Regions from separate parts of the Streptomyces sp. NPDC051051 genome, predicted to be linked through region 2. Evidence: riboswitches for the same ligand, from Rfam matches in the RefSeq annotation. Region 2 holds a riboswitch; the other holds the start of a gene.
The links. A riboswitch is a leader RNA that binds a small molecule or an ion and turns the genes downstream of it on or off. The one in region 2 is predicted to bind glycine.
Positions count from the first base shown of each region.

Region 1: another riboswitch for glycine. It lies ahead of gcvT (glycine cleavage system aminomethyltransferase GcvT); the one in region 2 lies ahead of gcvP (aminomethyl-transferring glycine dehydrogenase).

Region 1 covers NZ_JBFBCB010000011.1:119,262-134,933, reverse strand. Annotated here, with positions in the region: gene AB0N31_RS11710 (hypothetical protein) at 1-119, opposite strand, end outside; gene AB0N31_RS11705 (L-serine ammonia-lyase) at 368-1,735, opposite strand; gene glyA (serine hydroxymethyltransferase) at 1,840-3,102, opposite strand; gene gcvH (glycine cleavage system protein GcvH) at 3,118-3,495, opposite strand; gene gcvT (glycine cleavage system aminomethyltransferase GcvT) at 3,630-4,748, opposite strand; glycine riboswitch at 4,939-5,038, opposite strand; gene AB0N31_RS11685 (AAA family ATPase) at 5,275-5,901, shown strand; gene AB0N31_RS11680 (enhanced serine sensitivity protein SseB) at 6,017-6,811, shown strand; gene AB0N31_RS11675 (enhanced serine sensitivity protein SseB C-terminal domain-containing protein) at 6,977-7,777, shown strand; gene AB0N31_RS11670 (ABC transporter permease) at 8,093-9,100, shown strand; gene AB0N31_RS11665 (ABC transporter substrate-binding protein) at 9,169-10,968, shown strand; gene AB0N31_RS11660 (ABC transporter permease) at 11,079-12,077, shown strand; gene AB0N31_RS11655 (ABC transporter ATP-binding protein) at 12,074-13,171, shown strand; gene AB0N31_RS11650 (dipeptide ABC transporter ATP-binding protein) at 13,186-14,574, shown strand; gene AB0N31_RS11645 (trimeric intracellular cation channel family protein) at 14,639-15,295, shown strand; gene AB0N31_RS11640 (alpha/beta hydrolase-fold protein) at 15,204-15,672, opposite strand, start outside.
Region 2 covers NZ_JBFBCB010000027.1:86,596-102,267, forward strand. Annotated here, with positions in the region: gene AB0N31_RS21315 (endo-1,4-beta-xylanase) at 1-265, opposite strand, end outside; gene AB0N31_RS21320 (carbohydrate ABC transporter permease) at 324-1,088, opposite strand; gene AB0N31_RS21325 (sugar ABC transporter permease) at 1,151-2,149, opposite strand; gene AB0N31_RS21330 (extracellular solute-binding protein) at 2,156-3,448, opposite strand; gene AB0N31_RS21335 (helix-turn-helix transcriptional regulator) at 4,087-4,482, shown strand; gene modA (molybdate ABC transporter substrate-binding protein) at 4,645-5,463, shown strand; gene modB (molybdate ABC transporter permease subunit) at 5,460-6,293, shown strand; gene AB0N31_RS21350 (ABC transporter ATP-binding protein) at 6,290-7,411, shown strand; gene gcvP (aminomethyl-transferring glycine dehydrogenase) at 7,482-10,367, opposite strand; glycine riboswitch at 10,551-10,646, opposite strand; gene AB0N31_RS21360 (PRC-barrel domain-containing protein) at 10,764-11,135, shown strand; gene AB0N31_RS21365 (nucleotidyltransferase domain-containing protein) at 11,057-11,599, opposite strand; gene AB0N31_RS21370 (DNA polymerase IV) at 11,624-13,045, opposite strand; gene AB0N31_RS21375 (MerR family transcriptional regulator) at 13,112-13,795, opposite strand; gene AB0N31_RS21380 (bifunctional nuclease family protein) at 14,033-14,506, opposite strand; gene AB0N31_RS21385 (MerR family transcriptional regulator) at 14,591-15,328, opposite strand; gene AB0N31_RS21390 (FHA domain-containing protein) at 15,372-15,672, opposite strand, start outside.

The DNA of each region.
Region 1 (15,672 bases), on a different contig from region 2:
ACGTAGGCGGACATGCCTCGCTTGCCTGTACGTGCTTTGAGGGCAGCGATGGTGCCTTCGTGGAGCGAGACCGATACGGGTCGGACGGGTCCTTCGCCGGGCGCCGGAGAGGTAGCCATGGGGCCCAGTTTAACAAGACTTTTGTTATTGGGTGGGGTGATTGTTCGATCCGCTGTGCCCGAGGGACATCACCGCTGCGCCGATGCCGCGAACTCCCAGGTCACACGCCCATCAGCGGGGGGGCCTGGGACTCCTCAGGGACTTTCCCGTCTGTCCCAGGGGAGATTCCAGGGACTTTCCGCCGTGCAGGCAGGGAAGGCCCTGACAGCGCTGAAAGATGGAAACCCGCTGCTCAGGGCCTACGGTGTCAGCACTCGATGATGTTCACCGCGAGCCCGCCCCGGGCGGTCTCCTTGTACTTGACCGACATGTCGGCGCCGGTGTCCTTCATCGTCTTGATGACCTTGTCCAGGGACACCTTGTGCGTGCCGTCGCCGCGCATGGCCATGCGGGCCGCCGTGACCGCCTTCACCGCGGCCATGCCGTTGCGCTCGATGCAGGGGATCTGGACCAGGCCGCCCACGGGGTCGCAGGTGAGGCCGAGGTTGTGTTCCATGCCGATCTCCGCGGCGTTCTCGACCTGTTCGGGAGAGCCGCCGAGGACCTCCGCCAGCGCGCCCGCCGCCATGGAACAGGCGGAGCCGACCTCGCCCTGGCAGCCGACCTCGGCACCGGAGATGGAGGCGTTCTCCTTGAAGAGCATGCCGATCGCACCGGCGGCCAGGAGGAAGCGGACGACGCCCTCCTCGTCGGCACCGGGGACGAAGTTGACGTAGTAGTGCAGGACGGCGGGGATGATGCCGGCCGCGCCGTTCGTGGGGGCGGTGACCACCCTGCCGCCCGCCGCGTTCTCCTCGTTCACCGCCATCGCGTACAGCGTGATCCACTCCATGGAGTGGGCCAACGGGTCGCCGTCCGCCCGGAGCTGACGGGCCGTCATGGCGGCGCGGCGGCGCACCCGCAGACCGCCCGGCAGGATGCCCTCGCGGGACATGCCGCGGGCCACACAGGCCTGCATCACCCGCCAGATCTCCAGCAGGCCCTCGTGGATCTCCTCCTCGGTGCGCCAGGCCCGTTCGTTCTCCAGCATCAGCGAGGAGATCGACAGACCCGTCTCCTTCGTCAGGCGCAGCAGCTCGTCGCCCGTGCGGAAGGGGTACTTCAGGACCGTGTCGTCCAGCTTGATCCGGTCCGCGCCGACCGCGTCCTCGTCGACGACGAACCCGCCGCCCACCGAGTAGTACGTCTTCGACAGCAGCTCCGCGCCCTCGGCGTCGTACGCCCACAGCGTCATGCCGTTCGCGTGGTACGGGAGGGTCTTGCGGCGGTGCAGGACGAGGTCGTCGTCGAAGGAGAACGGGATCTCGTGCTCACCGAGCAGCCGGATGCGGCCCGAGTCCTTGATCCGCTCCACCCGCGCGTCCGCCGTCTCCACGTCCACCGTGCGCGGCGAGTCGCCCTCCAGGCCGAGCAGGACGGCCTTGGGGGTGCCGTGGCCGTGGCCGGTCGCGCCCAGGGAGCCGTACAGCTCCGCGCGCACGGACGCGGCGGAGCCCAGCAGGCCCTCGTTGCGCAGACGCCGCGCGAACATGCGCGCGGCCCGCATCGGGCCGACCGTGTGGGAGCTGGACGGGCCGATGCCGATCGAGAACAGGTCGAAGACCGAGATGGCCACGGGGACTCCTCAATACGGGGTGGTGCAGAAGGTTTCCGGTGGGGTGTCCCGCCCACTGACCAGTGTGCGGGACACCCTTGCGGAAACCCGTCGGAAAACGGGAACTACTTGTTCAGACCGGGGTAGAGCGGGTGCTTCTCGGCCAGGGCCACGACCCGGGCCTTCAGGGCCTTTGCGTCGTGGGCCGGCTTGAGCGCCTCCGCGATCACGTCCGCGATCTCGGCGAAGTCCTCGGCGGTGAAGCCGCGGGTGGCGAGGGCGGGCGTGCCGATGCGCAGGCCCGAGGTGACCATCGGGGGTCGCGGGTCGTTCGGGACCGCGTTGCGGTTGACCGTGATGCCGACCTCGTGGAGACGGTCCTCGGCCTGCTGCCCGTCCAGCTCGGACTCGCGCAGGTCGACCAGGATCAGGTGCACGTCGGTGCCGCCGGACAGGACGTTGATCCCGGCCTCCCGGGCGTCCGGCGCGGTCAGCCGCTCGGCGAGGATCCGCGCGCCGTCGACCGTACGGCGCTGGCGCTCCTTGAAGTCGTCCGAGGCCGCGACCTTGAAGGACACCGCCTTCGCCGCGATGACGTGCTCCAGGGGGCCGCCCTGGAAGCCCGGGAACACGGACGAGTTCAGCTTCTTCGCGAAGGCCTGCTTGGCGAGGATGATGCCGCCGCGCGGGCCGCCCAGCGTCTTGTGGGTCGTGGAGGTGACCACGTCCGCGTACGGCACCGGGTTCGGGTGCAGGCCCGCCGCGACCAGACCGGCGAAGTGCGCCATGTCCACCCACAGGTACGCCTCGACCTCGTCGGCGATCCGGCGGAACTCGGCGAAGTCCAGCTGCCGCGGGTACGCCGACCAGCCCGCGATGATCACCTTCGGGCGGTGCTCCTTGGCGAGCCGCTCGACCTCGGCCATGTCGACCAGGCCGGCCTCGTCCACGTGGTAGGCGACCACGTCGAACTGCTTGCCGGAGAAGTTCAGCCGCATCCCGTGGGTCAGGTGACCGCCGTGCGCCAGGTCCAGGCCCAGGATGGTGTCGCCGGGCCGGGCCAGCGCGAACAGGGCGGCCTGGTTGGCGGAGGCGCCCGAGTGCGGCTGGACGTTGGCGTACTCGGCGCCGAACAGCTCCTTGACCCGGTCGATCGCGATCTGCTCGGCGACGTCGACGTGCTCGCAGCCGCCGTAGTAGCGGCGGCCGGGGTAGCCCTCGGCGTACTTGTTGGTCAGGACCGAGCCCTGCGCCTCCATGACGGCGAGCGGAGCGAAGTTCTCCGAGGCGATCATCTCGAGCGTGGACTGCTGGCGGCGCAGCTCGCCGTCGACCGCCGCGGCGATCTCCGGGTCGAGCTCGTGCAGGGGCGTGTTCAGGACAGACATGCGTCTTTCGACCTCTCAGCCGGCGATGAAGGCGGTGTACTCGTCGGCGGAGAGCAGGTCGGCCGGCTCGTCCGTGACGCGTACCTTGAACAGCCAGCCGCCCTCGAAGGGGGCGGAGTTCACCAGCGACGGGTCGTCCACGACGTCCTGGTTGACCTCGGCGATCTCGCCGGTGACCGGCGCGTACAGCTCGCTGACCGACTTGGTCGACTCCAGCTCGCCGCAGGACTCGCCCGCAGTCACCGTGGCACCGACCTCGGGGAGCTGGACGAAGACCACGTCGCCGAGCGCGTTGGCCGCGTGCTCCGTGATGCCGACCGTCGAGACGCCGTCCTCGGCGCCCGACAGCCACTCGTGCTCCTTGCTGTAGCGCAGCTGCTGGGGGTTGCTCATGGCCTGAATTCTCCTGTACGCGGGGGAGTGCTGATGAAGGGGGGACTGCTGGAAACGCACGTGAGCGGCGCGGATGTGCGCAGGGTCACGCGCGGGGCCGGCCGGGGCCCGGTTTGTCGGCCGTGCGCCAGTCTCTACTTCCGGCGCTTGTAGAACGGCAGCGCCACGACCTCGTACGGCTCGTGGCTGCCCCGGATGTCCACGCCGACACCCGGCGTGCCCGGTGCCGCGTGCGCGGCGTCGACGTAGGCCATCGCGATCGGCTTGCCCAGCGTGGGGGAGGGGGCGCCGGAGGTGACCTCGCCGATCACCTCGCCGCCCGCGACCACGGCGTACCCGGCGCGCGGGACGCGGCGGCCCTCGGCGACCAGGCCGACGAGGACCCGCGGCGGGTTCGTCGCGGCGCGCTCGGCGGCCGCGGCGAGCGCCTCGCGGCCCACGAAGTCGCCGTCCTTGCCGAACTTCACGACCCGGCCGAGCCCGGCGTCGAAGGGGGTCAGCGCGGTCGACAGCTCATGGCCGTACAGCGGCATGCCCGCCTCCAGGCGGAGCGTGTCCCGGCAGGACAGGCCGCAGGGGATCAGGCCGACGCCCTCGCCGGCCTTCGTCAGGGCCTGCCACAGCTCGACGGCGTGCTCCGGCTTCACGAACAGCTCGAAGCCGTCCTCGCCGGTGTAGCCGGTGCGGGCGATGAGCGCGGGGACGCCGGCGACGGTGCCGGGCAGACCGGCGTAGTACTTCAGGCCGTCGAGGTCGGCGTCGGTCAGCGACTTCAGGACGCCGGGGGACTCCGGGCCCTGGACGGCGAGCAGCGCGTAGGCGTCGCGGTCGTCGCGCACCTCGGCGTCGAAGCCGCCGGCGCGCGCGGTCAGCGCGTCCAGGACGACCTGGGCGTTGGAGGCGTTGGCGACGACCATGAACTCGGTGTCGGCGAGCCGGTACACGATGAGGTCGTCGAGGATGCCGCCGTCGGCGTCGCAGATCATGGTGTAGCGGGCCCGGCCCACGCCCACGGCCGCGATGTCGCCGACCAGCGCGAAGTTCAGCAGGGCGCCCGCCTGCGGGCCGGTGACGGTGATCTCGCCCATGTGCGAGAGGTCGAAGAGGCCGGCCCGGGTCCGTACGGCGTTGTGCTCGTCGCGCTCGGAGCCGTAGCGCAGGGGCATGTCCCAGCCGGCGAAGTCGGTCATGGTCGCGCCCAGCGAACGGTGCAGGGCGTCGAGGGCGGTGTGGCGGAGCGGGGTACTGCTCATCGGACGTTCGTCTCCCAGGGCGACGGGGGTCCCTCCCACCCGGGCGGAGCCGGGCGTGGGGGAAGCGAGGGCGTTCCTCCCCATCTGTCATCGGAACCTGAGAGGTTCGCCATGACCGCCCGCACACGGGTCGGTCACGGCTTGCACCTTGGGTGGGGCCGCCGGAGGGCGACCCGCTTTTCAGATGTGCCTCGCCCGCGCGGTAACGGGGCCTGAGAGATTCAAGGGAGGGACTTGCTCCTTCGGCGCCCCAGCGATGCTGTCGGTGGGGACTCTCCCGCGCGGATTCAAACGGCCGGTATGCAGTTGGCGCGGCCATCATCGCACGCCCCGCCCGATCGCGGCAGGCCGCATCTGTAACCGGCCTGTGGCGTTAAGCGCATGAAAACGCGAGAGAGACCGTATTACCTTCTCTTTACGCTCGACGGGGAGAAGACTTGTCTGACCCCAGGGGAGGACGAACACGGTGAACAGGACCACGGCACTCGCGACGGGACCGGCGCTCGCGACCGGCCAGGCGCTCGCACTGCCCGCGCAGCCGCAGACCTCCGTCCGGGAGGCGGCCGACGCGCCGCCCGCCCCGGTCGTCCGCGACCTGCGCGACCGCGCCGGCCGCAGCCCGCACGGCCTGCTGTTCGCGTCCCGCGACCTCGTCGTGGTCACGGGACTGCCCGGCAGCGGCAAGTCCACGCTGATGAAGCGCGCGGTCACGGGCGTCCGCGTCGACTCCCAGGACACCCGCGACCGCTGGGACGCCCGCATGCCGCGCGCCCTGCCCTACGCCCTCTACCGCCCTCTCGTCCGCCTCGCCCACTACACCGGTCTGCGCCGCGCCCTGCGCACCGGCGAGGGCGTCGTCGTCCACGACTGCGGCACGCAGGCCTGGGTGCGGGCCTGGCTGGCCCGCGAGGCCCGCCGCCGCGGCGGCAGCCTGCACCTGGTGCTGCTCGACGTCACCGTGGACACCGCGCTGGAGGGCCAGCGCGAGCGCGGCCGGGGCGTCTCCCGGTACGCCTTCCGCCGGCACCGCAGGGCCGCCTCCCGCCTGCTGCGCGCGGCGGAGCGGGGCCGCCTCCCCGAGGGCTGCGGCTCGACGGTCCTCCTGGACCGCGCCGCGGCCGACACCCTCCGCCGCATCACCTTCACGGGCTGACCGCGGCGCGGGTGGGGGGTCGCGGTCGCCGGGGCGTCCGGTGGACGCGGGGACGGGCCCGGCACCCGATAGCCTTTCGAGCCACATCCAGTGGTTCCCAGCAGGCGGTAGGCAGATGGACTTCCCCCCGGCGGACTTCCCCGCGGACTTCCCGGCACAGGCGCATCCCCATCCCCACGGCGGATGGCCCGGCAACGAGCTGGAGGAGGTGCTCTCCGCCTCCCTCGGCGTGCCCGGGGCCGGCGGACGGATCGTGGAGGTGCTCGGCCGCAGCTTCGTGTGGGTGCCGCTGCCCGCCGGGGGCGGCCCGCACAGCGGCCCCCTGGACCTGCCCACCCTGGAGCTGGAGGGCCAGGCGTACGTGCCCGTGTTCAGCTCCGAGGAACAGTTCCGGCAGGTCGTCGGCGCGCACATGTCGTACACCGTCGCCCCGGCCGTCGAGTTCGCCCGCGGACTGCCCCCGCAGGTCGGCATCCTGGTGAACCCGGACGGCACGGTCGGCATCCCGCTGCCCCCGATGGCCGTCGCCGAGCTGTGCCGGGCCGGCCGCACCCCGCTGGACGGTCCCGCCGGCGGCGGCCGGGTCCGTCTCTACGAGCCCGACTGGCAGGACGACCCGGTGGACTTCCTGTCCGCCGCCACCGCCGAGTTCGAGGCGACCGGCGTCGTCCTGACCGCCCGCCGCTGCCTCGCCGCGATCGAGACGGCCGACCCCGTGATGTTCGTCGGCGTCGAACTCTCCCCGTGGGAGGGCGATCTGCGGGCGCTGCCCCTGGAGGCCCTCGGCAAGGCGCTCGGCCGGGCCCGGGCGCCCTGGCCGGTCAACCTCGTCCTGCTCGATGTGACGGAGGACCCGGTGGCCCGGTGGCTGAAGGAGCGCGTGCGGCCGTTCTACTCCCGGATCCACTGAACGCGTTCCGCCCCGGTGGGCGCCGGCGCCGCGAGGGCCCGGCGGGCGCCCCGGCCCGGTCCCGCCGGCGGCGGACGAGCGGGCCCCTCGGGGGGACCCGTTGTCGGCGAAGACACCTAAGCTGGTCTCCCGAAAGCGGGGCAACTTATCGAAGGGGCGGTACAGGTGAGCGCCAGCGGCATCGCGGCCGGGCAGGTCGAGCACATGCTGCGCCAGGTGACCCCCGGGCGCTACGACGCCTACGAGGCACTCCTGCGCGCCCTCGCGACCCCGGGCACCGGCCAGGTGTGGATGCTGCTGTGGCAGGGGCAGGCCGGTTCCGCCGACGCCCAGTACGGCACGATGGACGTCGAGGGGCACGGCTACGCCCCCTGTGTCACCTCCGCCCAGGAACTGTCCGCGAGCGGCTGGAACCGGTCGTACGAGGTGGTCGACGGGCTGGACGCCGCCCGCACCCTCTACCCCGACCACTACGGCCTCTGGCTGAACCCGCACGCCCCCGGCGGCGGCGTCGGCATCCCCTGGCTCGACCTGCGGCGGATCGCCACCGGTCTGGACCGCCAGCCGGCCGGGCCGCTGCGGCTGTCCGAGCCGGCCATCGAGATCCCGCAGTTCTACGCCCTGCTCGCGCAGAACGCCCACCGCACCCCGGCCCTGCGCTCCCTGCGCCGCGCCTGGGTCCAGCCGGCCCTCGGCGCGCCCTACCTCGCCCTCGGGCTCGACGTGTACGACACCTCCCCGCAGGCCGTGGACGCGGTGCGGGCGATGATGCAGCAGTCCGTCGGCGCGGTGCCGGACGGCCTGCCGGTGTCCACGGTCACCATGAGCGACGACTACGACCCGGTGGTCCTCTGGATGCGCGCCCACGCCCGCCCCTTCTACGACCGCGAGGCGCACGCGCCCGCGGCGCCGGCCGCACAGGCCCCCGCGGGCGGTTACGGCTTCCCGCCGGCCGGTCGCCACTGATGCGCCCCGCTGTCCGCCCCCGCGAGTCGACTCAGTGAATCTTCGCGCGTAGATAGGTGCGGTAAGTCCGTTTATGGACGGTTCTGTCATAACTCGTAGGCGTCCGCCCCTCGTTACCCACCGTCCGGATAACGGAATCCTCCTGAGAGCATCACGTTTACGCATCCTTTCCCCTTCAAGTCTGGCTACAGATCGCCAAAGCGTTGAAGACTCCCGCATCAGGGGTGCTTTCGCCCCTGTGTACGACGGACTGATCACGCCGCTACAGCGGCAAGTGTGGGCCGGCTACCGCCGGTTGAGAGGGGTCCCTGCCAGATGACGGCACCATTGCACGAGCCGACCGCGGAAGCGGCCCCGAGCCCGGCCGAGGAAGCGGCGGTGGCCACCGCCGACGCGAAGGCCGTACAGGGCCGTTCCCTGGGTCGGATCGCCTGGGAGCGCCTGAAGCGGGACAAGCTCGCCCTGACCGGCGGCATCGTGGTGCTCCTCCTCGTCGTGGTCGCACTGCTGGCCCCGGTGATCACCTCGATCCTGGGCCAGGACCCGAACGAGTACCACGAGAACCTCATCGACCCGCTGTTCGGCACCCCCACGGGCTCCCTCGGCGGCATCAGCGGCGACCACCTGCTGGGCGTCGAGCCGGTCAACGGCCGCGACATCTTCGCCCGCATCCTCTACGGCGCCCGGATCTCCCTGCTGGTCGGCTTCCTGTCGGCCGTCGTCGCCGTGATCCTCGGCACCGTCCTGGGCATCCTCGCCGGCTTCTTCGGCGGCTGGGTCGACTCGGTCGTCAGCCGGGTCATGGACGGTCTGCTCGCCTTCCCTCAGCTGCTGTTCATCATCGCGCTGGTCTCCGTCATGCCGAGCAACCTGCTGGGCCTCACCGGCTCCAACGTGCGCGTCTTCGTCATGATCCTGGTCATCGGCTTCTTCGGCTGGCCCTACATCGGACGTGTGGTGCGCGGTCAGACCCTCTCCCTGCGAGAGCGCGAGTACGTGGAGGCCGCCCGATCGCTGGGCGCCGGACGGCTGTACATCCTGTTCAAGGAACTGCTGCCCAACCTCGTGGCCCCGATCGTCGTCTACACCACGATGATGATCCCCACCAACATCCTCACCGAGGCGGCACTCAGCTTCCTGGGCGTGGGCGTCAAGCCGCCCACGGCCTCATGGGGACAGATGCTCTCGAGCGCGATCGACTACTACGAGTCCGACCCCATGTACATGGTGGTCCCGGGCCTGGCGATCTTCATCACCGTTCTCGCCTTCAACCTCTTCGGCGACGGCGTGCGGGACGCGCTGGACCCGAAGGCCTCTCGCTGAGCCGCCGTACCTCAACTGTCCCGTGGCATCTACACGGGGTCTCTCATCTATCCGGAGGATCCGAGATCGTGACTACCCAACGCACCTCAGGGCGGCGGAAGCAGGCACTTGCCGCTGCTGCCGCGGTCGCCGCGCTGCTGACCACGGCGGCGTGCGGCGGCGGTTCGGACGACGGCGACAACGGTTCGAAGACCGGTGCCGCCGGCTTCGACGCCGCGAACAACAAGGTCGCCCAGGCGTCCGCCGCCAAGAAGGGCGGCACGCTGAAGTTCGGTGCCGCGCAGGACGCCGACTCGTGGGACACCACGCGTGGCTACTACGGCATGATGTGGAACTTCGCGCGCTACTACAGCCGCCAGCTCGTCACGAACAAGACGGAGCCGGGTGCCGCGGGCGCCGAGATCACTCCGGACCTCGCCACCGCGACCGCGAAGATCACGGACGACGGCAAGACCTACACGTACACCCTGCGTGACGGCGTCACGTGGGAGGACGGCAAGCCGATCACGTCCAAGGACGTGAAGTACGGCATCGAGCGCGTGTGGGCGCAGGACGTCCTGTCCGGCGGTCCGACGTACCTGAAGGACGTGCTCGACCCCAAGGGCGAGTACAAGGGTCCCTACAAGGACACCTCCGCCGACAAGCTCGGTCTGAAGGCCATCGAGACGCCGGACGACAAGACCATCGTCTTCAAGCTCCCCGTGGCCAACTCGGACTTCGAGGAGATGCTGGCCCTGGTCTCGGCCTCGCCGGTCCGCCAGGACATGGACACCAAGGCCAAGTACGGCCTGAAGCCGTTCTCCTCGGGCCCGTACAAGTTCGCGTCCTACAGCCCGGGCAAGGACCTCAAGCTGGTCCGCAACACCAACTGGAAGCAGGCCTCGGACCCGGTCCGCAAGGCCTACCCGGACGAGATCACCATCAAGTTCTTCTCGGACGCCAACCAGCTCGACCAGCGTCTGCTGAGCGGTGACCTGGACCTCGACCTGAACCAGACCGGCATGTCGCCGCAGGGCCGCACCACCGCCCTGAAGCAGCACAAGGCCAACCTGGACAACCCGGTCTCCGGCTACGTCCGTTACGCGGTCTTCCCGCAGAGCGTCGCGCCGTTCGACAAGCTCGAGTGCCGCAAGGCCGTCATCCTCGGCGCCGACCACGTGTCGCTCCAGACCGCGCGCGGTGGCCCGATCGCCGGTGGCGACATCGGCACCAACATGCTGCCGCCGTCCGTCCCGGGCGCCGAGGGTCAGAAGTACGACCCGTACAAGCTCGCCGGTGACAACAAGAGCGGCAACGTCGCCGAGGCCAAGGCGGCCCTGAAGGCCTGCGGTCAGCCGAACGGCTTCAAGACCACCATCGCGGTCCGCAACAACAAGCCGGTCGAGGTGGCCACGGCCCAGTCCCTCCAGGCCTCGCTGAAGAAGATCGGCATCACCGCCGAGATCGACCAGTACGACGGCTCGCAGACCGCCGGCATCATCGGCAGCCCCTCGAACGTGAAGAAGAAGGGCTACGGCATCATCATCATGGGCTGGGGTCCGGACTTCCCGTCCGTCCAGGGCTTCGGTCTGCCGCTGTGGAACAGCAAGTACATCGCGGAGAGCGGTAACAACAACTACGCGCTCATCAAGGACAAGACCATCGACGGTCTGTTCGCCCAGTACGTCACCACCCTGGACGACGCCGGCAAGACCAAGATCGCCACGGAGATCAACCACAAGGTGATGGAGGGCGCGTACTACCTGCCCTTCGTCTTCGAGAAGTTCATCAACTGGCGCTCGGACAACCTGGCGAACGTCTACACCACCGACGGTTACAGCGGTCAGTACGACTTCGTGAACCTCGGTCTGAAGAACCCGAAGAAGTAGTCCCGGCACACCCGCCGAACGGCACGAAAGGCAGGTGAAGGCCGGCGCAGCGTGAGCGCGGGCCACCGGAAGACCTCCGGTGGCCCGCGGTCCGCGGCGGGCCGAGAGCTGTGCTCGCTTACCTCATCAGGCGGTTGTTCGCCGCCGCAGTGATGCTTGTGGTCATCGTCATGGTGGTCTTCGGCATCTTCTTCCTCATCCCCAAGTGGGCCGGCGTCGACATCGCCTTGAGCTTCGTGGGCAAGCAGGCCGACCCGGCCGCGGTCGAGGGTGTGCGCGAGAAGCTGGGTCTGGGCGACCCGATCTACGCCCAGGTCTGGGAGTTCTTCAAGGGGATCTTCGCCGGACGCACGTACACCGGCGGCGGCGACTCCATCAACTGCGCCGCGCCGTGCTTCGGCTACTCCTTCCGCAGTGAGCAGGCCGTCTGGCCGGTCCTGACCGACCGCTTCCCGGTGACGCTGGCCCTCGCGCTCGGCGCCGCCGTGCTGTGGCTGCTCCTCGGCGTCTCGGCGGGTGTGCTCTCCGCGCTCAAGCGGGGCAGCCTGTGGGACCGCGGCGCGATGGTGATCGCGCTGTCGGGCGTCTCCCTCCCGATCTACTTCACCGGCATGGTCGCGCTGTCGATCTTCGTGTACGGACTGGACCTGTTCGACGGCCAGTTCGTCCCGCTGGAGGAAAGCTTCTCCGGCTGGTTCGGCGGAATGATCCTGCCCTGGGTCACCCTGGCGTTCCTGTACGCGGCGATGTACGCGCGCATCACCAGGGCCACCATGCTGGAGATCCTCGGCGAGGACTACATCCGCACCGCCCGCGCCAAGGGCCTCAAGGAGCGGGTCGTCATCGGCAAGCACGCCATGCGCTCCACGATGACGCCGCTGCTGACCATGCTGGGCATGGACCTCGGCGCCCTCATCGGCGGTGCGATCCTGACCGAGACGGCGTTCAACCTGCCCGGCCTCGGCCAGGCGGTCCTCAACGCCATCAAGAACCAGGACCTGCCCGTCATCCTGGGTGTCACCCTGATCACTTCCCTCGCGGTGCTCGTCGCCAACCTCGTGGTGGACATCCTGTACGCCGTGATCGACCCCCGAGTGAGGCTCACATGACCGACCTCAGCAAGAGCGGAGCGGCCGTGGGCGAACCCACCGCCGCCTCGCCCGCGCCGAGCGCCTTCCTCGAAGTGCGCGACCTGAAGGTGCACTTCCCCACCGACGACGGTCTGGTGAAGTCCGTCGACGGGCTCAGCTTCCAGCTGGAGAAGGGCAAGACCCTCGGCATCGTGGGTGAGTCGGGCTCCGGCAAGTCGGTGACCTCGCTGGGCATCATGGGTCTGCACACCGCCGGCCAGTACGGCAAGCGCAAGGCCCAGATCTCCGGCGAGATCTGGCTGGACGGCACCGAGCTGCTCTCCGCCGACCCCGACCACGTGCGCAAGCTGCGCGGCCGTCACATGGCGATGATCTTCCAGGACCCGCTGTCGGCGCTGCACCCGTACTACACGATCGGTCAGCAGATCGTGGAGGCGTACCGCATCCACCACAACGTGGACAAGAAGACCGCCAAGCGCCGTGCGGTCGAGATGCTCGACCGGGTCGGCATCCCGCAGCCGGACAAGCGGGTGGACAACTACCCGCACGAGTTCTCCGGCGGTATGCGCCAGCGCGCGATGATCGCGATGTCGCTGGTGAACAACCCCGAGCTGCTCATCGCGGACGAGCCGACGACCGCCCTGGACGTGACCGTCCAGGCGCAGATCCTCGACCTGATCCGCGACCTCCAGAAGGAGTTCGGCTCCGCGGTCATCGTCATCACCCACGACCTGGGCGTCGTCGCCGAGCTGGCCGACGACCTCCTGGTGATGTACGGCGGCCGGTGCGTCGAGCGCGGCCCGGCCGAGAAGGTGTTCTACGAGCCCCGCCACCCCTACACCTGGGGCCTGCTCGGCTCGATGCCGCGACTCGACCGCGACCAGCAGGAGCGCCTGATCCCGGTCAAGGGCTCCCCGCCCTCCCTGATCAACGTCCCGTCCGGCTGCGCCTTCAACCCGCGCTGCCCGTACGCGGACCTCCCGAAGGACAACGTCACCCGCACCGTCCGCCCGGAGCTGGCCGAGGTCGGCAGCCGGCACTGGGCCGCCTGCCACCTGGGCAAGGAGCAGCGGGAGCGTATCTGGACCGAAGAGATTGCGCCGAAGCTGTGAGTGACGAGAAAGCGGTGAGCATCCCCGCGCAGACCGACGGTGAGCCGAGCGGCGGCGCCGCCACCCTCACCGAGGACGCCGCCCGCGGCGAGGTCCTGCTGAAGGTGACCGGGCTGCAGAAGCACTTCCCGATCAAGAAGGGCCTGCTCCAGCGGCAGGTCGGCGCCGTGCACGCGGTGGACGGCCTGGACTTCGAGGTCCGCTCCGGCGAGACCCTCGGCGTGGTGGGCGAGTCCGGCTGCGGCAAGTCGACGATGGGCCGGCTGATCACCCGGCTGCTCGAACCGACCGGCGGCACGATCGAGTTCGAGGGCAAGGACATCACGCACCTCGGTGTCGGCGGCATGCGTCCGCTGCGCCGCGACGTGCAGATGATCTTCCAGGACCCGTACTCGTCGCTGAACCCGCGGCACACCATCGGCACGATCATCGGCGCTCCCTTCAAGCTCCAGGGCGTCACGCCCGAGGGCGGCATCAAGAAGGAAGTGCAGCGGCTGCTGTCGGTCGTGGGTCTCAACCCCGAGCACTACAACCGCTACCCGCACGAGTTCTCCGGCGGTCAGCGCCAGCGCATCGGCATCGCCCGCGCGCTCGCGCTGAACCCGAAGCTGGTGGTGGCGGACGAGCCGGTCTCGGCGCTCGACGTGTCGATCCAGGCCCAGGTGGTGAACCTGCTCGACGACCTCCAGCAGGAGCTGGGCCTGACGTACGTGATCATCGCGCACGACCTCTCGGTCGTCCGGCACGTCTCGGACCGGATCGCGGTGATGTACCTCGGCAAGATCGTCGAGCTGGCGGACCGCGACCTGCTGTACAAGACGCCGATGCACCCGTACACCAAGGCGCTCATGTCGGCGGTGCCGATCCCGGACCCGAGCCGCAAGAACACCAAGAGCGAGCGCATCCTGCTCAAGGGCGACGTGCCCTCGCCGATCTCCCCGCCCACCGGCTGCCGGTTCCACACCCGGTGCTGGAAGGCGACGGAGATCTGCAGGACGACCGAGCCGAAGCTCGTCGAGCTGCGGCCGGGCCAGCAGGTGGCCTGCCACCACCCCGAGAACTTCGAGGACCAGGCTCCGCAGGACACCGTCCTGCTGACGGCCGCGAAGGAAGCGGCGGAGCTGGTGGCCGACGAGGTGCTCGCGGAGTCGGCCCTGACGTCGGCGGCCGTGGCGGCGGAGGTCGAGGCCGAAGCCGTGGTGGAGGCAGAGGCCGTGGCGGAGGCCGCGGTGGAAGCCGAGGCCGTGGCGGAGGTCGCGGCGGAGGCGAAGGCCACGGCGGAGGCCGAGGCTGCTGCCACCACGGCCCCTGAGCCCGCCGGGGCTTCCGAGCCGGACGCTCCCGAGGCTGCCGCCCCCGAGGCCGCTGCCTCCGAAGAGGAGCCTCCTGCCAAGGAGAAGTAAGTAGAGCGCGAGCCCCTGCCTTGCAATGTAAGGCAGGGGCTCTGTGCTGGGTGAGAATAGTAGGGTGCTCCACCAACTCTTCAGCCCATCCGTCCAGCACACGCTCGACCTGATCGGCATCTTCGTCTTCGCGATCTCGGGCGCGCTGCTGGCCGTGCGCAAGAACTTCGACGTCTTCGGCATCGCCGTGCTCGCCGAGGTGACCGCGCTCGGTGGCGGCATCTTCCGGGACGTGATCATCGGGGCGGTGCCGCCCGCCGCCTTCACGGACCTGGGCTACTTCCTCACCCCGCTGCTCGCGGCCCTCCTCGTCTTCTTCCTGCACCCGCACGTGGAGCGCATCCAGTCCGGCGTGAACGTCTTCGACGCGGCCGGCCTCGGCCTGTTCTGCGTCTCGGGCACCGTGAAGGCGTACGACCACGGCCTGGGCCTCACCGCGTCCGCGGCTCTCGGGCTGGCCACCGCCGTCGGCGGCGGTGTGCTGCGCGACGTCCTCGCCAACGAGGTGCCCTCACTGCTGCGCTGGGACCGCGACCTCTACGCGGTCCCGGCGATCGTCGGCGCCACCATGGTGGCGGTCTGCCTCCACTACGACGTCCTCACCCCGGCCGCCAGCGGGACGGCCGCGCTCACGGCCTTCGTCCTGCGGCTGCTCGCGATGCGGTTCCACTGGCGAGCGCCGCGTGCGTGGAACCGTCGCTCGACGGTGCGGGAGGAGTGACGCCGCCGGCCGGGCCCCGTCGGCCGAACCGCGTCGTCAGCCAGCGGAAGGCGGGGACCACCTGCGGCCGCCACAGCGCCATGTTGTGACCGCCCGCGCTCTTCGGGATGTGGACGACGTGGACGGTGGTCGGGGCCTCGGCCGCCCGCTGGAGGTCCAGGCCCGCCTCGTAGCCGTCGTGCGGCTGGCCGGAGACGTAGAGGGCGACCGGGGGCGGGGCGACGGCCTCGCGCAGCAGCAGGTAGGGGTTGTTCGCCCGGCGCAGGGCCGGGCTCTGCGCGGCGAGGGAGTCGCGCTGGGCGATCGGGTCGTTGTAGCCGGACAGGCTGACCGCCGCCCGGTAGCGGTCGGGACGGGCCACGGCCAGCTTGGCCGCG
Region 2 (15,672 bases):
GGGGCTCGGTGGCGTACCACTTCATGCCGTTGCCGGGAGTGATCATGTCGAACTCGTCGCCGAGGATCTCCGTGTAGGCGCCGTCGGTGAGTTCGGGGTTGTCGGTGGCGCTGCCGAAGTAGCGGCCGTGGCGCTCGGCGAGGTCGGCGAGCGTCCGGGGCTTGTCGTGCGCCTGTGCGGCCGGGCCGGTGGCGACACCGGCGCCGACCAGGACGGCGGCGAGCACCGCGGCGAGTCCGAGCCGGGTACGGGAGGTGCGGGGCATGGGGCGACTCCTGGGCGGTCGGTGAGGTCGTCGAGTCGTACGGCCGCGGGGGCGCGCGTCATCCCTTCGTGGCGCCGGCGGTGAGGCCGCCGACGAGCTGGCGCTCGGCGACGGAGTAGAAGGCCAGGGCGGGGACCATGGCGAGGACGAGGTACGCGAAGACGCGGGCGTACTCGGCCGAGTACTGGCCCTGGAACTGCTGCACGCCGATGGGGATCGTCCACCAGGTGGAGTCGGTGAACACCAGCAGCGGCAGGAAGAAGTTGTTCCAACTCCCCACCACCGCCAGCACGGAGACCGTGCCGAGGGCGGGGCGGGCCATGGGCAGCAGGATCCGCCAGAAGAAGCCGAGAGGGCCGCAGCCGTCGAGGGTGGCCGCCTCCTCCAGCTCGGCGGGGATCTCCCGGAAGAAGCCGCGCAGGATGACGATCGTCATCGGCAGCCCGAAGGCGGCCTGCGGCAGGATCACGCCGAGCGGGTTGTCCAGCAGGCCGAGCTGGCGCAGCAGCAGGAACAGCGGCAGGGCGGCCACCGCGAAGGGGAACATCAGCCCCAGCGTGAACAGGGTGAACAGCGCCTCCCGGCCGCGGAAGGCGAACCGGGCGAAGGAGAACGCGGCGAGCGCGGACACCGCGACCACCACCACCGTCGTACCGATCGCGATCAGGGTGCTGCTGCCGACCAGTCGCCAGAAGGAGCCGGAGCCCAGGATGTCGGTGTAGTTGGAGGTCACCCACGACTCGGGCAGGCCGATGGGGTTGCGGGACAGTTCGTCGGTCGACTTGAAGCCGGACAGGACGGCGTAGACGAGGGGGACGGCCATCGCCGTGCCGACGGCGACGAGGACGATGTGCAGCGGGAAGGTGCGGCCTGTCCTGCGGTCGTTCACGAGCCGCCTCCTCTCAGGGTCGTGGTGGCCCCCTCCAGATCGCGGCGGAGCACGAACCTCTGGTAGGCGAGGGCGAAGACGAGGCTGATGACGAACATGGCCACACTGATCGCGCTGGCGTAGCCGACCTGGTAGCGCTTGAAGCCGTACTGGAACAGGGTCACGGCCATCGTCTCGGAGTGGTGGTCGGGGCCGCCCGCGGTGGTGACCCACACCAGGTCGAACAGCTGGACCGCGCCGATGACGGACAGGAAGACGCTGATCCGCAGGGTCGGCGCGAGCAGCGGCAGGGTGACGTGGCGGAAGCGCTGCCAGGGGCCGGCACCGTCTATGAGCGCGGCCTCGGTCAACTCGGCCGGGATCGACTGGAGTCCGGCCAGGTAGAGCATCATGTGGAAGCCGAAGTACTTCCACGTCATGACGAGGAACAGGGTGGCCATGACTGTGGACGGGTCGGCGAACCACTCCCCGCCCAGGCCGTCCAGACCGACCGCGCCGAGCACGTGGTCGGCGAGGCCCTGGTCGGGCGCGAAGATCATGGCGAACAGCACGCCGGTGATCGCCTCGGAGAGGATGTACGGCGCGAAGAACAGCATCCGGTAGACGGCCCGCCCGCGGATGCGCTGGTTGAGCGCGACCGCGAGGGCGAGCGCGAACGGCAGCTGGACCACGAGCGAGAGCACGACCAGGAGCAGGCAGCGCCAGAGGTCGCCGAGGAAGACCGGGTCGTCGAGGAGGCGGGTGAAGTTGTCGACGCCGATGTAGTCCTCGGGCATGCCGAAGCCGCCCCAGCGGAAGAACGAGGCGTACAGCGCGAACAGCATCGGCAGCAGCACCAGCACGCCGAACAGCACCAGGGCGGGCACCTGGAAGACCACGGCGGTGAGCCAGTGGCGTGCGCGCCGCCGGGCCCGCCCCCGGGCCGCTTCGGCGGCCGGGGGCGGGGGACCGACGGGCGGGCCGCTGCGCTTGTCCGGGAGATAGGTCGAGGTCATCGCCGGCTACTGCTCTTCCTTCGCGATCTTGGTGATCGACTGGGCGACCTGCGCGGGCGACTTGGAACCGGCGATGAGGGCGGCGACGCTGTCGTTGATCTCCTGGCCGAGGGCCGGCGCGTAGGCCTGGTCGAGGTAGAGCTGGAAGCCGGTGGCCGCCTTCAACTGCGTCTGCACGGCCTTGAGGTTGGGGTCGGCCAGCGCGCTCTCGGCGGCCGGCACCACAGGGAGCACACCGGTCTTCTTGACCAGTTCGGTGTCGGTGGCTGCGGAGGCGAAGAACTTCAGGAAGTCGACGGCCGCCTGCGGGGCGCCGGCGCGCAGGGCGTGTCCGCCGCCTCCGCCGAACACCTCGGTGAGCTTGCCCTGCCCGCCGTCGACCTCGGGGAACGGGAAGAACCCGAGGTCGGCGCCGAGTCCCTTGCCGGCGTCGGCCTGCACCACCGGGGCCCACTGGCCCATGAGTTCCATCGCGGCCTTGCCGTTGCCGACGCTGGCGGCCTGTCCGGTGGGGCTGGAGTAGGCGGCGCCGAGGAAGCCCTTCTGGAACGGCTGGAGGTCGACCAGGTCCTGGAGGTGCTGCCCCGCCTGGACGAAGCCGTCCCCGGTGAAGTCCTTGTCGTCGTCGGCCTTCCGCAGGGCGTCGACCCCGGCGGTGCGCATCGCGAGGTAGGCCCAGTAGTACATGCCGGGCCACTTCTCCTTGCCGGCCAGGGCGAGCGGGGTGATGCCGGCGGACTTCAACTTCCTTACGGCGTCGAGGAATCCGCTCCAGGTAGTGGGCGGCGCGCTGACGCCGGCCTGCTTGAAGAGGGCCTTGTTGTACCAGAAGCCGATCATGCCGATGTCGAACGGTATGCCGTAGACCTTGTCGTCCACCAGGTACGGCTCCTTGGCGACCGGCAGCATGCCGTCGGCCCAGTCCTTGGTGCGGTCGGTGAGGTCCTCGACGAGCCCGGCGTCGACCTGCTGCTTCAGGACGCCGCCGCCCCAGGTGTGGAAGATGTCCGGCAGCTTCCCGGAGGCGATCAGCGCGGTCATCTTCGACTTGTAGGCGTCGTTCTCCAGTTGGACGATCTTGACCTTCACCTTGGGGTTCTGGGCCTCGAACTGCTTGGCCAGGGCGGCCCAGACGTCCTTGGTCGGCTGCGTGGTGGAGATGTTCCACCACTCGATGGTGGTCGTCCCCGACGATCCTCCGTCCGAGTCGCCGCCGCAGGCGCTCAGTGCCGTCATGCCAAGACCGGCCGCGGCGGAGGCCGCCAGGAAGCCTCGTCGGGAGAGTCCCGGGTCGCCCATCATGCGCTCCTTGGGTACGGAACGGCCGGACAGACCGTTCACGGTATCGAAAGTTTCGGTGGTAATTCAGAAAGCTTCGCTGCTGCCGCACCCTAGAGACAGCCTTCGACGGGTGGCAACCCCTTGAACACAGAGAAATTTCCGCACGTCCGTCAACAGGTGACAGATCGAACCCTCCGAAACATTCGAATCGCGCGACGAACATTACGGAGGGGACTGTAGAAGGCCGTCCGGGCAGCGACAAGACCGCGCGCCGGCTCCCCGGACGGCGCGGGAGAACCGCCTCACCCGTGGTCGATCGGGCTCCTGAACGCGGCGTCGAGTTCGAGGACGTCGACGCGCGGCTCGCCGAGGAATCCGAGGGTGCGGCCCTCGGTGCACTCCTCCACAAACAGCCGCCGTGACCGGAATCGACCGCCGTTGACGGCTCCCCTACTCCGCCGCGCCCGGCCCCGCCGCCCCGGCCCGCGGCCGGCCCGCCGCCCGCCGACTCCCCTTTCGCCGGTCGGCCCCGCTCACGCCGCCCGGCCCTCCGCCGGCGGAACCGGCCGATGACCGGTACACCCCGCCGCCCCCGCACCGCGTCACCCGGCGGCCCGGCCCCTCCCCCGGCCCCGCCTGCACCTATCGTGACCGGCATGCAGTCCTACACCATCGGCCAGGCCGCGCGCCTGCTCGGCGTGAGCCCCGACACCGCACGCCGCTGGGCGGACGCGGGCCGGGTACCGACGCACCGCGACGACACCGGACGACGCCTCATCGACGGCGAGGATCTCGCCGCCTTCTCGGTCGAACTCGCCGGATCCGGCGGCGAGGAGGGCGGCGCCTCCTACACCTCGGCCCGCAACGCGTTCCCCGGCATCGTCACCGCGATCAAGCTGGGAGACGTCGCCGCCCAGGTCGACATCCAGGCGGGCCCGCACCGCCTCGTCTCCCTCCTGACCCGCGAGGCCGTCGAGGAACTCGGCCTGGAGGTGGGCATGGAGGCCACGGCCCGCGTGAAGTCGACCAACGTCCACATCGACCGCACCTGACGCGAGCCCTGCGCAGCTCGGAGTCTCGCACATGCGGCCCTCTGGACCGTTTAGGTGCCGCTCATGCGAAGTGACAGCCGAGTTACACCTGGCATCTGCGGCAGTATCATCTCGGCATGGGCCCGTTCGAGGGACCGCGAGGACACCGAGGAGCGCACCGTGATGACCCGAACCGCCCGCCGGGCCCGCCGGACACTGCGCCTGACGGGCGCCGGGGCCGCCGCGCTGCTGGTGCTGAGCGCCTGCTCCTCGTCGGACGACACCTCCTCCGGGGCCGGGTCCGCCACGTCGGACCCGGCGCAGCCGTCCGGCACGGTGACCGTCTTCGCGGCGGCCTCCCTCCAGGAGAGCTTCACCGCCCTGGGCGAGGAGTTCGAGAGGACGTACCCCGGTACGAAGGTCGTCTTCAACTTCGGCGGCAGCGACACCCTGGCCGCGAGCATCACCGGCGGCGCCCCTGCCGACGTGTTCGCCGCCGCCAGCACCAAGACCATGGCGGTCGTGACGGGCGCCGGGGACAACGCCTCCGCCCCGGTCACCTTCGCCCGCAACCAACTGGAGATCGCCACCCTGCCGGGAAACCCCGACGAGGTCGCCTCCCTGAAGGACCTCACGAAGTCCGGCCTCAAGGTCGTCCTGTGCGACAAGGCCGTCCCGTGCGGCGCCGCCGCCCGCAAGGCCCTCGACGCGAGCGGGCTCGACCTCACCCCGGTCTCCTACGAGCAGGACGTTAAGAGCGCCCTGACGAAGGTGGAGCTGAAGGAGGCCGACGCCGCGGTGGTGTACAGGACCGATGTGCGGGCGGCCGGTGACAAGGTGGAGGGCGTGGACTTCCCCGAGTCGGCCGACGCCGTCAACGACTACCCCATCGTCCCGCTCAAGGACTCCCGGAACGCCGCGGCCGCCCAGGCCTTCGTCGCCCTCGTGCGCTCCGCGGGGGGCCAGGAGGCGCTGACCGAGGCCGGGTTCCTGAAGCCGTGACGCCCTTCGCCTCCGACCTCCGCAAGGGCGACCGGCGACCGGGCCGGATCCGCACCGGCGTCCCCTTCGCCCTGCTGCTGCCCGCCCTTCTGGGCCTGGCCTTCCTGCTGCTGCCCCTGGCCGCCCTGTTGATCCGGGCGCCCTGGCACAGCCTCCCCGGGCAGCTGACCAGCCCCGAGGTGTGGCAGGCCCTGCGGCTGTCCCTGATCTGCGCCACGTCGGCGACCGCCCTGAGTCTCGTCGTCGGCGTACCGCTGGCCTGGCTGCTGGCCCGCACCGACTTCCCCGGCCGCGGTCTCGTGCGCGCCCTGGTGACGCTCCCCCTGGTGCTGCCGCCGGTCGTGGGCGGCGTGGCCCTGCTGCTCGCCCTGGGCCGCAACGGCGTGGTCGGGCAGTGGCTGGACTCCTGGTTCGGCATCACCCTGCCGTTCACCACGGCCGGCGTCGTGCTCGCGGAGACGTTCGTGGCGATGCCGTTCCTCGTCATCAGCGTCGAGGGCACGCTGCGCGCCGCCGACCCCCGCTACGAGGAGGCGGCCACCACCCTGGGCGCCTCCCGCTTCACCGCGTTCCGCCGGGTCACGCTGCCCCTGATCGCGCCGGGCATCGCGGCGGGCGCCGTGCTGGCCTGGGCACGCGCGCTGGGCGAGTTCGGCGCGACGATCACCTTCGCGGGCAACTTCCCCGGCCGTACCCAGACCATGCCGCTCGCCGTCTACCTCGCCCTGCAGAACGACCCGGAGGCCGCCATCGCCCTCAGCCTCGTGCTGCTGGCCGTCTCCATCGCCGTGCTGGCAGGCCTGCGCGACCGCTGGATGACCGCCTCATGAGCACCCCCGACCGCGCGAAGGACACCCCCGGGTCCCCGGCGGACACCGTCCCGCCCCGCCCCGCGGCGGACACCACCGCCGAGGGTCTCGACGCCCGTCTCGTCGTCGACCGGGGCGCCTTCCGCCTCGACATCGCGCTGCGCGCCGCCCCCGGCGACGTCGTCGCCCTGCTCGGCCCGAACGGCGCCGGCAAGACGACGGCCCTGCGCGCCCTCGCCGGCCTCGTCCCGCTCACCGGCGGCCGTCTCCGCCTGGACGGCAGCGTGCTGGACCGTACGCCGCCGGAATCCCGCCCGGTCGGCGTGGTCTTCCAGGACTACCTGCTGTTCCCCCACCTGAGCGCCCTGGACAACGTGGCCTTCGGCCCGCGCTGCCACGGCGCGAGCAAGGCCGAGGCACGCGCCCTGGCGGCGAAGTGGCTGGAGCGGATGGGCCTCGCCGAGCACGCCGGCGCCAAACCCCGCCGTCTCTCCGGCGGCCAGGCCCAGCGGGTCGCCCTGGCGCGCGCCCTCGCCACCCGCCCCCGGCTGCTGCTGCTCGACGAGCCCCTCGCCGCCCTGGACGCCCGCACCCGCCTGGAGGTGCGCGCCCAACTGCGCCGTCACCTGGCCGACTTCGATGCGGTCGCCGTCCTCGTCACGCACGACCCGCTCGACGCCATGGTCCTCGCGGACCGCCTGGTCGTCGTCGAAGACGGCACGGTCGTCCAGGAAGGCGCCCCCTCCGACATCGCCCGCCACCCGCGCACGGACTACATCGCCCAGCTCGTCGGCCTGAACCTCTACCGCGGCCGGGCCGACGGCCACACGGTGCGCCTCGACACGGGCCCCGCGCTCACCACCACGGAGGTTCTCACCGGACCGGTCTTCGTCGCGTTCCCGCCCGGCGCGGTCACCCTCCACCGCGACCGCCCCACCGGCTCCAGCGCCCGCAACCTCTGGCGCTGCGAGGTCGCGGGCCTGGAGACCCACGGAGACCAGATCCGCGCCGACCTCACCGGTGAGCTCCCCCTGGCGGCCGACCTCACCACGGTCGCCGCCGCGGAACTCGACCTGCATCCCGGCGCCACCGTGTGGGCCACGGTCAAGGCGACCCAGACGCACGCCTATCCGGCCTGAACCGCCCCCTGACACACCGCCGGCCCCCGCCCTGCGCGGACGGGGACCGGCATGCCGTACGGCTGTCGGATCAGTCCTGGTACGCGTCCAGCGGCGGGCACGAGCAGACCAGGTTGCGGTCGCCGAACGCCTGGTCGATCCGGCGCACCGGCGGCCAGTACTTGTCGGCGGCGGACACCCCGGCCGGGAAGACGGCCTCCTCGCGCGTGTAGGCGTGGTCCCACTCGCTGCCCAGCGCGGCCGCCGTGTGCGGAGCGCCCCGCAACGGGTTGTCCTCGGCGGGCCACTCACCGGCCCCGACCTTCTCGATCTCCCCGCGGATCGCGATCATCGCCTCGCAGAACCGGTCCAGCTCCGCCAGGTCCTCCGACTCGGTCGGCTCGATCATCAGCGTGCCGGCCACGGGGAACGACATCGTCGGCGCGTGGAAGCCGTAGTCGATGAGCCGCTTGGCCACGTCGTCCACGCTGACACCGGTCGCCTTCGTCAGCGGACGCAGGTCGATGATGCACTCGTGCGCGACCAGCCCGCCGGGGCCGGTGTAGAGCACGGGGTAGTGCGGTTCGAGCCGCTTGGCGACGTAGTTGGCGGACAGCACGGCCACCTGCGTGGCCCGCTTCAGCCCTTCCCCGCCCATGAGCCGCACGTAGGCCCACGAGATCGGCAGGATCCCCGCGGAACCCCACGGCGCGGCCGAGATCGGCCCCACCCCCGTCGCGGGCCCGGCCTCGGGCTGGAGCGGGTGGTTGGGCAGGTACGGCGCCAGGTGCGACCGTACGGCCACGGGGCCGACGCCCGGACCGCCGCCGCCGTGCGGGATGCAGAACGTCTTGTGCAGGTTGAGGTGCGAGACGTCGCCGCCGAAGTGCCCGGGCTTGGCGAGCCCGACGAGCGCGTTGAGGTTGGCGCCGTCCACGTACACCTGGCCGCCGGCCTCGTGCACCTGCGCGCAGATGTCGGCGACGTGCTCCTCGAACACCCCGTGCGTCGACGGGTAGGTGATCATCAGGACCGCCAGCTCGTCGCGGTGCTTCTCGATCTTCGCTCGCAGGTCCTCGACGTCGATCTCACCGTCCCCGGCGGTGTTCACGACGACGACCTTCATCCCGGCCATCACGGCGCTCGCGGCGTTCGTGCCGTGCGCCGACGAGGGGATCAGGCACACGGTCCGCTGCTCGTCCCCGTTGGCCCGGTGGTATCCGCGTACGGCGAGCAGTCCGGCGAACTCGCCCTGCGACCCGGCGTTCGGCTGGAGGGACACCTTGTCGTACCCGGTGACCTCGGCGAGCCGCTCCTCCAGCTCGTGGATGAGCGTGAGGTAGCCCCGCGCCTGCTCGGCGGGCGCGAAGGGGTGCAGCTGCCCGAACTCGGGCCAGGTGACCGGCTCCATCTCGGTGGTCGCGTTCAGCTTCATCGTGCAGGAGCCCAGCGGGATCATGCCCCGGTCCAGCGCGTAGTCGCGGTCGGCCAGCCTGCGCAGGTAGCGCAGCATCGCGGTCTCGGAGCGGTGCTGGTGGAAGACGGGGTGGGTGAGGATCTCGTCGCGGCGCAGCAGCCCGGCGGGGAGGGTGTCCTCCGTGACCGCGTCGAGGGCCTCGATGTCGCCCTCGACCCCGAAGGCCCGCCAGACGGCGCTGATCTGCGCCCGCCCGGTGGTCTCGTCACAGGAGATCGCCACGTGGTCGGCGTCGACGAGGTGCAGGTTGACGCCGTTGTCCCGCGCGGCGGCGACGGTTTCGGCGGCCTTCGCCGGCACCCGCACGGTCAGCGTGTCGAAGTAGGAACCGTGCACCACCTCGACGCCGCCCGCGGTGAGCCCGGCGGCCAGGACCGAGGCGTAGCGGTGGGTGCGCCACGCGATCGCCCGGAGGCCCTCGGGGCCGTGGTAGACGGCGTACATGCCGGCCATGACGGCGAGCAGGACCTGCGCCGTACAGATGTTGCTGGTCGCCTTCTCCCGGCGGATGTGCTGCTCACGGGTCTGCAACGCCAGCCGGTACGCCCGGTTGCCGTCCACGTCGACGGACACGCCCACGAGCCGGCCGGGCAGGCTGCGCGCGAACTTCTCGTGGACGGCCATGTAACCGGCGTGCGGCCCGCCGAAGCCCATCGGCACCCCGAACCGCTGCGTCGTCCCGACGGCGATGTCCGCGCCCAGCTCACCGGGCGAGGTCAGCAGCGTCAGTGCGAGCAGATCGGCGGCGACGGTGACGAGCGCCCCCAGCTCGTGCGCCTGGTCGATGACCGGCTTGAGGTCGCGTACGGCGCCGGAGGCCCCCGGGTACTGGATCAGCACGCCGTTGATCTCCCGCGCGGCGATGTCGGCCGGAATGCCCCCGCTGAGGTCGGCGACGACGACCTCGACACCGGTCGGCTCGGCACGCGTCTCGATCACCGCGATGGTCTGCGGCAGCGCGTCCGCGTCGATCAGGAAGAGGCCCTTCTTGTTCTTCCCCATGCGCCGGGACAGCGCCATCGCCTCGGCCGCGGCCGTGCCCTCGTCGAGCAGCGAGGCGCCGGAGGTCGGCAGTCCGGTCAGATCGGCAACCATGGTCTGGAAGTTCAGCAGCGCCTCGAGCCGGCCCTGCGAGATCTCCGGCTGGTACGGCGTGTAGGCCGTGTACCAGGCCGGGTTCTCCATGACGTTGCGCAGGATGACCGGCGGGGTGAAGGTGCCGTAGTAGCCGAGCCCGATCATGGAGTCCATGACCTGGTTGCGGTCGGCCAGCGACCGCAGCTCGGCCAGCACCTCGGCCTCGGTGCGCGCCCCCGGCAGGTCCAGCGTGTCGGCGTTCTTGATCACGTCGGGGACGGCGGCGGCGGTCAGCTCGTCCAGAGAGCCGTAACCGACCTGCGCGAGCATCTTGGCTCGCGCCTCCTGGTCGGGCCCGATGTGGCGCTGCTCGAAGGGGATTCCCTGTTCGAGGTCGGAGAGCGGAATGCGATGGGCGGTCATTGCGGAGGCCTCCTGGTCAGACACGACCTTCGAGGGGCACCACTGGCGGGTACCCGGACGGCCTCCCCCTCTGTCATCTCAACCTGAGAGCTTCACCGGCCGCCCGAGGGCACCCGGCTTTCACCGTCGGTGAGGGCGGAAGCCGTCGACGCCGTCGGCACCCGCCCTGCTTTCCAGAGTGACCTCGTCCGTGCGGTACGTGAGCCTGAGAGATTCCGGGGAGGATTTGCTCCTTCGGCGCCTCCGGTGATCTCCGGAGGACTCTCCCGCACGGGGTCAGCGGCCATTGCCAGACTACCAGCGAGGTCAACGAGGCCTCCTTTCGAGTGGCCGCGACTCCCGATGTGCTCTTTTGTAGTGCTGAGGGATGAGTTTGCGACGAAGTGGAGGGGCCCCGTGCAGACCGACATCGACCCGCGCAACCTGATCGGCCGCAAGGCGTTCGACCGCAACGGCACCAAGATCGGCACCATCGACGAGATCTATCTCGACGACGCGACCGGCGTGCCGGAGTGGGCGGCCATACGCACCGGCCTGTTCAGCAGGGACGCCTTCGTCCCCCTGGAGCCCAGCGAACTGGTCGAGGGCACCCTGCACGTCCCCTTCGACCGCGCCCTGATCAAGGACGCCCCCGACTTCGGCGTGGGCCGTCACCTCTCTCCCGACCAGGAACTCCAGCTCTATCACCACTACGGGCTCGACGTGGCCGGCCCTCCGCCCCTCCCGGACCGTGACTTCGGCAGGCTGGCGGGCTCGGAGGAGACCTGAGCGGACCGGCCGCACGCCCGGACCAGCGCCCCGAGGAGCCCCTGCGGATCGTGGAGCGGCCGCGCCCCGTCGGTGACGACGCGTCGCGTGCCCGCGTCGACGGGATCGGTGCGCGCCCAGTCGGCGGGGCCGATGCCGACCTCGACCTCCAGACCGGAGGCGGTGGCATACCGCCATTCGGTGACGGACCCCCAGGCCCGGTTGCGGATCAGCTCTCCCAGGGCCGGCTCGCGCCCCCAGGCGTCCTCGGCGGCGTACCGGCCCGGCTCGGCGGTCAGCACGACGAGATCGACATCCGAGTCCGCTCGCCCGGCGCCCCGCGCCCAGGACCCGACGAGCAGCACCCCGACGACGTCCTCGCGCTCCGCGGCCCATTCGGTGACCCGCCGGACCACCGAACGCACCTCCTCACGCCGCTCCGCCGACACCCCCGCAGGGCCCGTCCGTCCCCTCTCGTCCGCCACCGCACACCGCCTCGCTCGATCCCGTCACCGGCCGTTCCCCGGCCGCGGCCCCACCGTCGGCACCCGACCGGCCGTGTCCACGGCCGATGCCCCGTCCGGTCTTCGCCGCACCAGCGGCAGCGGCTGCGCCGGTTCCAGATCGGGGTCGTCGGTCCGGAACGTCCGCACCCGGCCCACCTCCGACTCGGGTGTCTCGAACCGCACGGTCACCCGCCCCAGCCCGCTGCCCTGCACCCACCCGTGGCCGAACTCGGCGTGCCGCACGTCGAGGCCCGGCCGCCACCGGTGCTCCGCGGGCACCACCTCGGCCACGGCGGGCTCCTCCGATGTCTCGTGCTCGGGCCCCTCGGCCCGCACCTCGGCCGCCCGCACCTCGGCCGCCTGTGCGAACAGGTCCTCCTGCGTGAAGTCGGCCAGCCCGCTGACCCCCACCCCGAGCAGCCGCACACCGCCCGTCGTGTCCACCGCGTCCAGCAGCCGCGCCGCCGCCTCCCGCACGACCGCCGGATCGTCCGTGGGCCCCCGCAGGGTCTCCGACCGGGTGAGCGTGGAGAAGTCGTACCGCCGCACCTTCAGCACGATGGTCCGCCCCGACAGACCGGCCCCCCGCAGCCGCCGCACGCACCGGTCGGCGAGTCGCTGCACCTCCAGCTCCACCCGCACCCGGTCGTGGATGTCCACGTCGTAGGTGTCCTCCACCGACACGGACTTGGTCTCCCGCTCGGCCACCACGGGCCGGTCGTCCCGGGCCAGCGCCATGGCGTACAGCGCGTGTCCGTGCGCCTTGCCCAGCAGCCTCACCAGCTCGTCCTCCCCCGCCTCGACCATCTCCCCGACCGTGGTGATCCCGGCCCGCCTCAGGTGGTCGCCGGTCGCCGGACCGACCCCCGGCAGCGTCCGCACCGGCATCGGCGCGAGCAGGGACCGCTCGGTGCCCGGCTCGATCAGCACCAGGCCGTCCGGTTTCGCCTGCTCGGAGGCGATCTTGGCGAGCATCTTCGAGGCGGCCAGCCCCACCGAACCGGTGAGCCCGGTGACCGCCCGGATGTCGGCGCGCAGCCGCACCCCGGCCAGCCGCGCCGACTCGCTGTCCCAGGCCGCCTCACCGGCCTCCAGATCCACGAACGCCTCGTCCAGGCTGAGCGGCTCCACCAGCGGCGACAGGGCCCGCAGCAGCGCCATGACCTGGTCGCTGATCTGGCGGTAGAACGCGCCCCGCGGCACCAGGTAGGCGGCGTTCGGAGCGAGCCGGCGGGCCTGCGCCATCGGCATCGCCGAGTGCACCCCGAAGACCCGTGCCTCGTACGAGGCGGTCGCCACCACCCCTCGCGGCCCGAGACCCCCCACGACCACAGCCTTCCCGCGCAGACTCGGCTTGGACGCCTGCTCCGCCTGGGCGAAGAAGGCATCCATGTCGAGATGCAGGATGGTGGGCGCGTTTCTCACGTCTCCGATGCTGCACCACGCCACTGACAATGAGACCGTGCAGCCGCCCGCGAGGGCACCGGGCCGTCAGACCGCCCGGTTGCGCCGACGGGCCAGCTCGTCCGCCGGGTTGGGCCCGACGAGTGTCTCACCGGTGTCGACACGTTCCCCGTGCAGCTGGGACAGCGCGCTCTCGACGTCCCGCCACACCACGCCGACAGCGATCCCGAAGATGCCCTGACCGCCCTGGAGCAGCGCGTGGACCTCGTCCGGCGAGGTGCACTCGTAGACCGTGGCGCCGTCACTCATCAGCGTCATCCGCTCGAGGTCGCTGAAACCGCGCTCACGCAGGTGCTGGACGGCGGTGCGGATGTTCTGGAGCGAGACCCCGGTGTCGAGGAAACGCTTGACGATCTTCAGGACCACCACGTCCCGGAAGCTGTACAGGCGCTGCGTACCGGACCCGTGGGCGGGCCGTACGCTCGGCTCGACCAGTCCCGTGCGCGCCCAGTAGTCCAGTTGCCGATAGGTGATGCCGGCGGCCGCACAGGCCGTCGGGCCCCGGTAGCCGATCTCCTCGGACGCCATGGACGTCGCCCCTCCGCTGCTCGGCACGGCCGACGGTCGCTGCGGAGCATGGTCGGCCACGCCTCCGTGATGGGGGTACCCCCCGCTCGCGCGGAGCCGAGAGCTTGAGGGAGGGTACGGACCGCTCCCCCCGACACCGAGTCCGGGGGCACCCCCCACCGTACCGTCGCCGCTGCTTCTCACGCCGACCTCCGTCCTTGACCTGCCTTCTCGACGGTAGGCAGTCACCAGGGGTGCGTCAACGATCGCCACACTCGGCACGCCGAGTGATAATCACCCTAGGAGTGGTTTCCCCCGCTCCACCGCGGGGAAAGGCTAGCCGAATGTGCTGAGCGGAAGCCGTAGACGCTCTCACGGTCCGGCGGCAATTGCCGCGGCCGAAGCCGCTGCGCCCATCGGACCACCCGCGTCCGCCGACGGCTACTGATTGCTGCTGCCGAAGTCCTCGGGCGAGATCTGGTCGAGGAACTCGCGGAACTTCTCCACCTCGTCCTCCTGCTCGTCCGGGATGGCGATCCCCGCGTCGTCGAGCACCGTGTCGCTGCCGTAGATCGGCGTCCCGGTGCGCAGGGCCAGCGCTATGGCGTCGGACGGCCGCGCACTCACCTCCACCCCGCTGGCGAAGACCAGCTCGGCGTAGAAGACGCCTTCACGCAGGTCCGTGATGCGTACTTCGCTGAGCTCCTGGCCCACGGCCTCCAGCACGTCCTTGAACAGGTCGTGGGTCAGCGGCCGCGCCGGAGCCATGCCCTGCTGGGCGAAGGCGATCGCCGTCGCCTCACCCGGCCCGATCCAGATGGGGAGGTAACGGTCGCCTCCCACTTCACGCAGCAGGACGATCGGTTGGTTGGAGGGCATCTCGACCCGGACACCTACGACATCGAGCTCGTTCACACAGCAACCCTAGGCCGTGCTCGGGACGTTTGGGTAGTCGGGCCGGGAACGGGTGACCGATCCGGGCGGTCCGGAGCGTCCGCCTCAGGGCAGGCGCACTCCGAGCGCGGTCTGCACCAACGCCGCGTGCAGCCTGACCGTGAGCCCCGCCAGTTCCTTCGTGCGGGCCTCGGCATGCGACCTCGTCTGCGGATTGCGGTGGCGCCGCAGCGGTGCGACCACCTGGTCCACCAGCCCCGCCTCGCGGTCGGCCGCGGCCTTCATCACCCGCAGGTGCCGGGGCTCGATCCCGAACCGCCCCAGCTCGGAGACGAGCGCGGCCACCGTGACCACCTCTGCGTCGTAGACCCCGTCCTCCAGGGGCGCGACGAGCCCGTAGGCCTCCCACTCCTGGAGTTCGCGCTCGTCGATCCCGGCGGCCGCCAGCAGCCCGGACCGCCCGATCCTGGCGGCGGTGGGCGCGTCGGGCCGCTCCGGTACCGCCTCCCCGTCCCGCTGCCAGCCCACGGTCGGCAGCGGTGCCGCCTCACCGCGCTCCATCGCGTCCAGATGCTCCCGGATCACCTTGAGCGGCAGATAGTGGTCCCGCTGCATCCTCAGGACGTGACCGAGGCGCTCGACGTCCTCCACGCTGAACTTGCGGTACCCCGACGGGGTCCGTTGCGGCTCGACGAGCCCCTCCGACTCCAGGAAGCGGATCTTGGAGATGGTGACTTCGGGGAACTCGTCGCGCAGCACGTTCAGCACCGTGCCGATGCTCATCGCACCACCGTCCACTGCGGCGGCGCCGGGTTCGGTACCGCCCCTCGGTGTTCGCAGCATGGGCCTTCCCTGGGGGTTCCCCCGGACCGGGTCCGGGGGCGGGTCAGTAGCCTCGCTGGCTCGCGTAGAAGACCAGCCGGTACTTGCCGATCTGCACCTCGTCGCCGTTCGACAGCGGGATCTCGTCGATCCGCTCCCGGTTGACGTACGTGCCGTTCAGGCTGCCGACGTCGGCCACCGTGAACGAACCGTCCTGGCTGCGCCGGAACTCCACATGGCGGCGCGAGACCGTCACGTCGTCCAGGAAGATGTCGCTCTGCGGGTGCCGCCCGGCCGTCGTCAGGTCGCCGTCCAGCAGGAAACGACTGCCCGAGTTGGGGCCACGCCGCACGACCAGCAGGGCG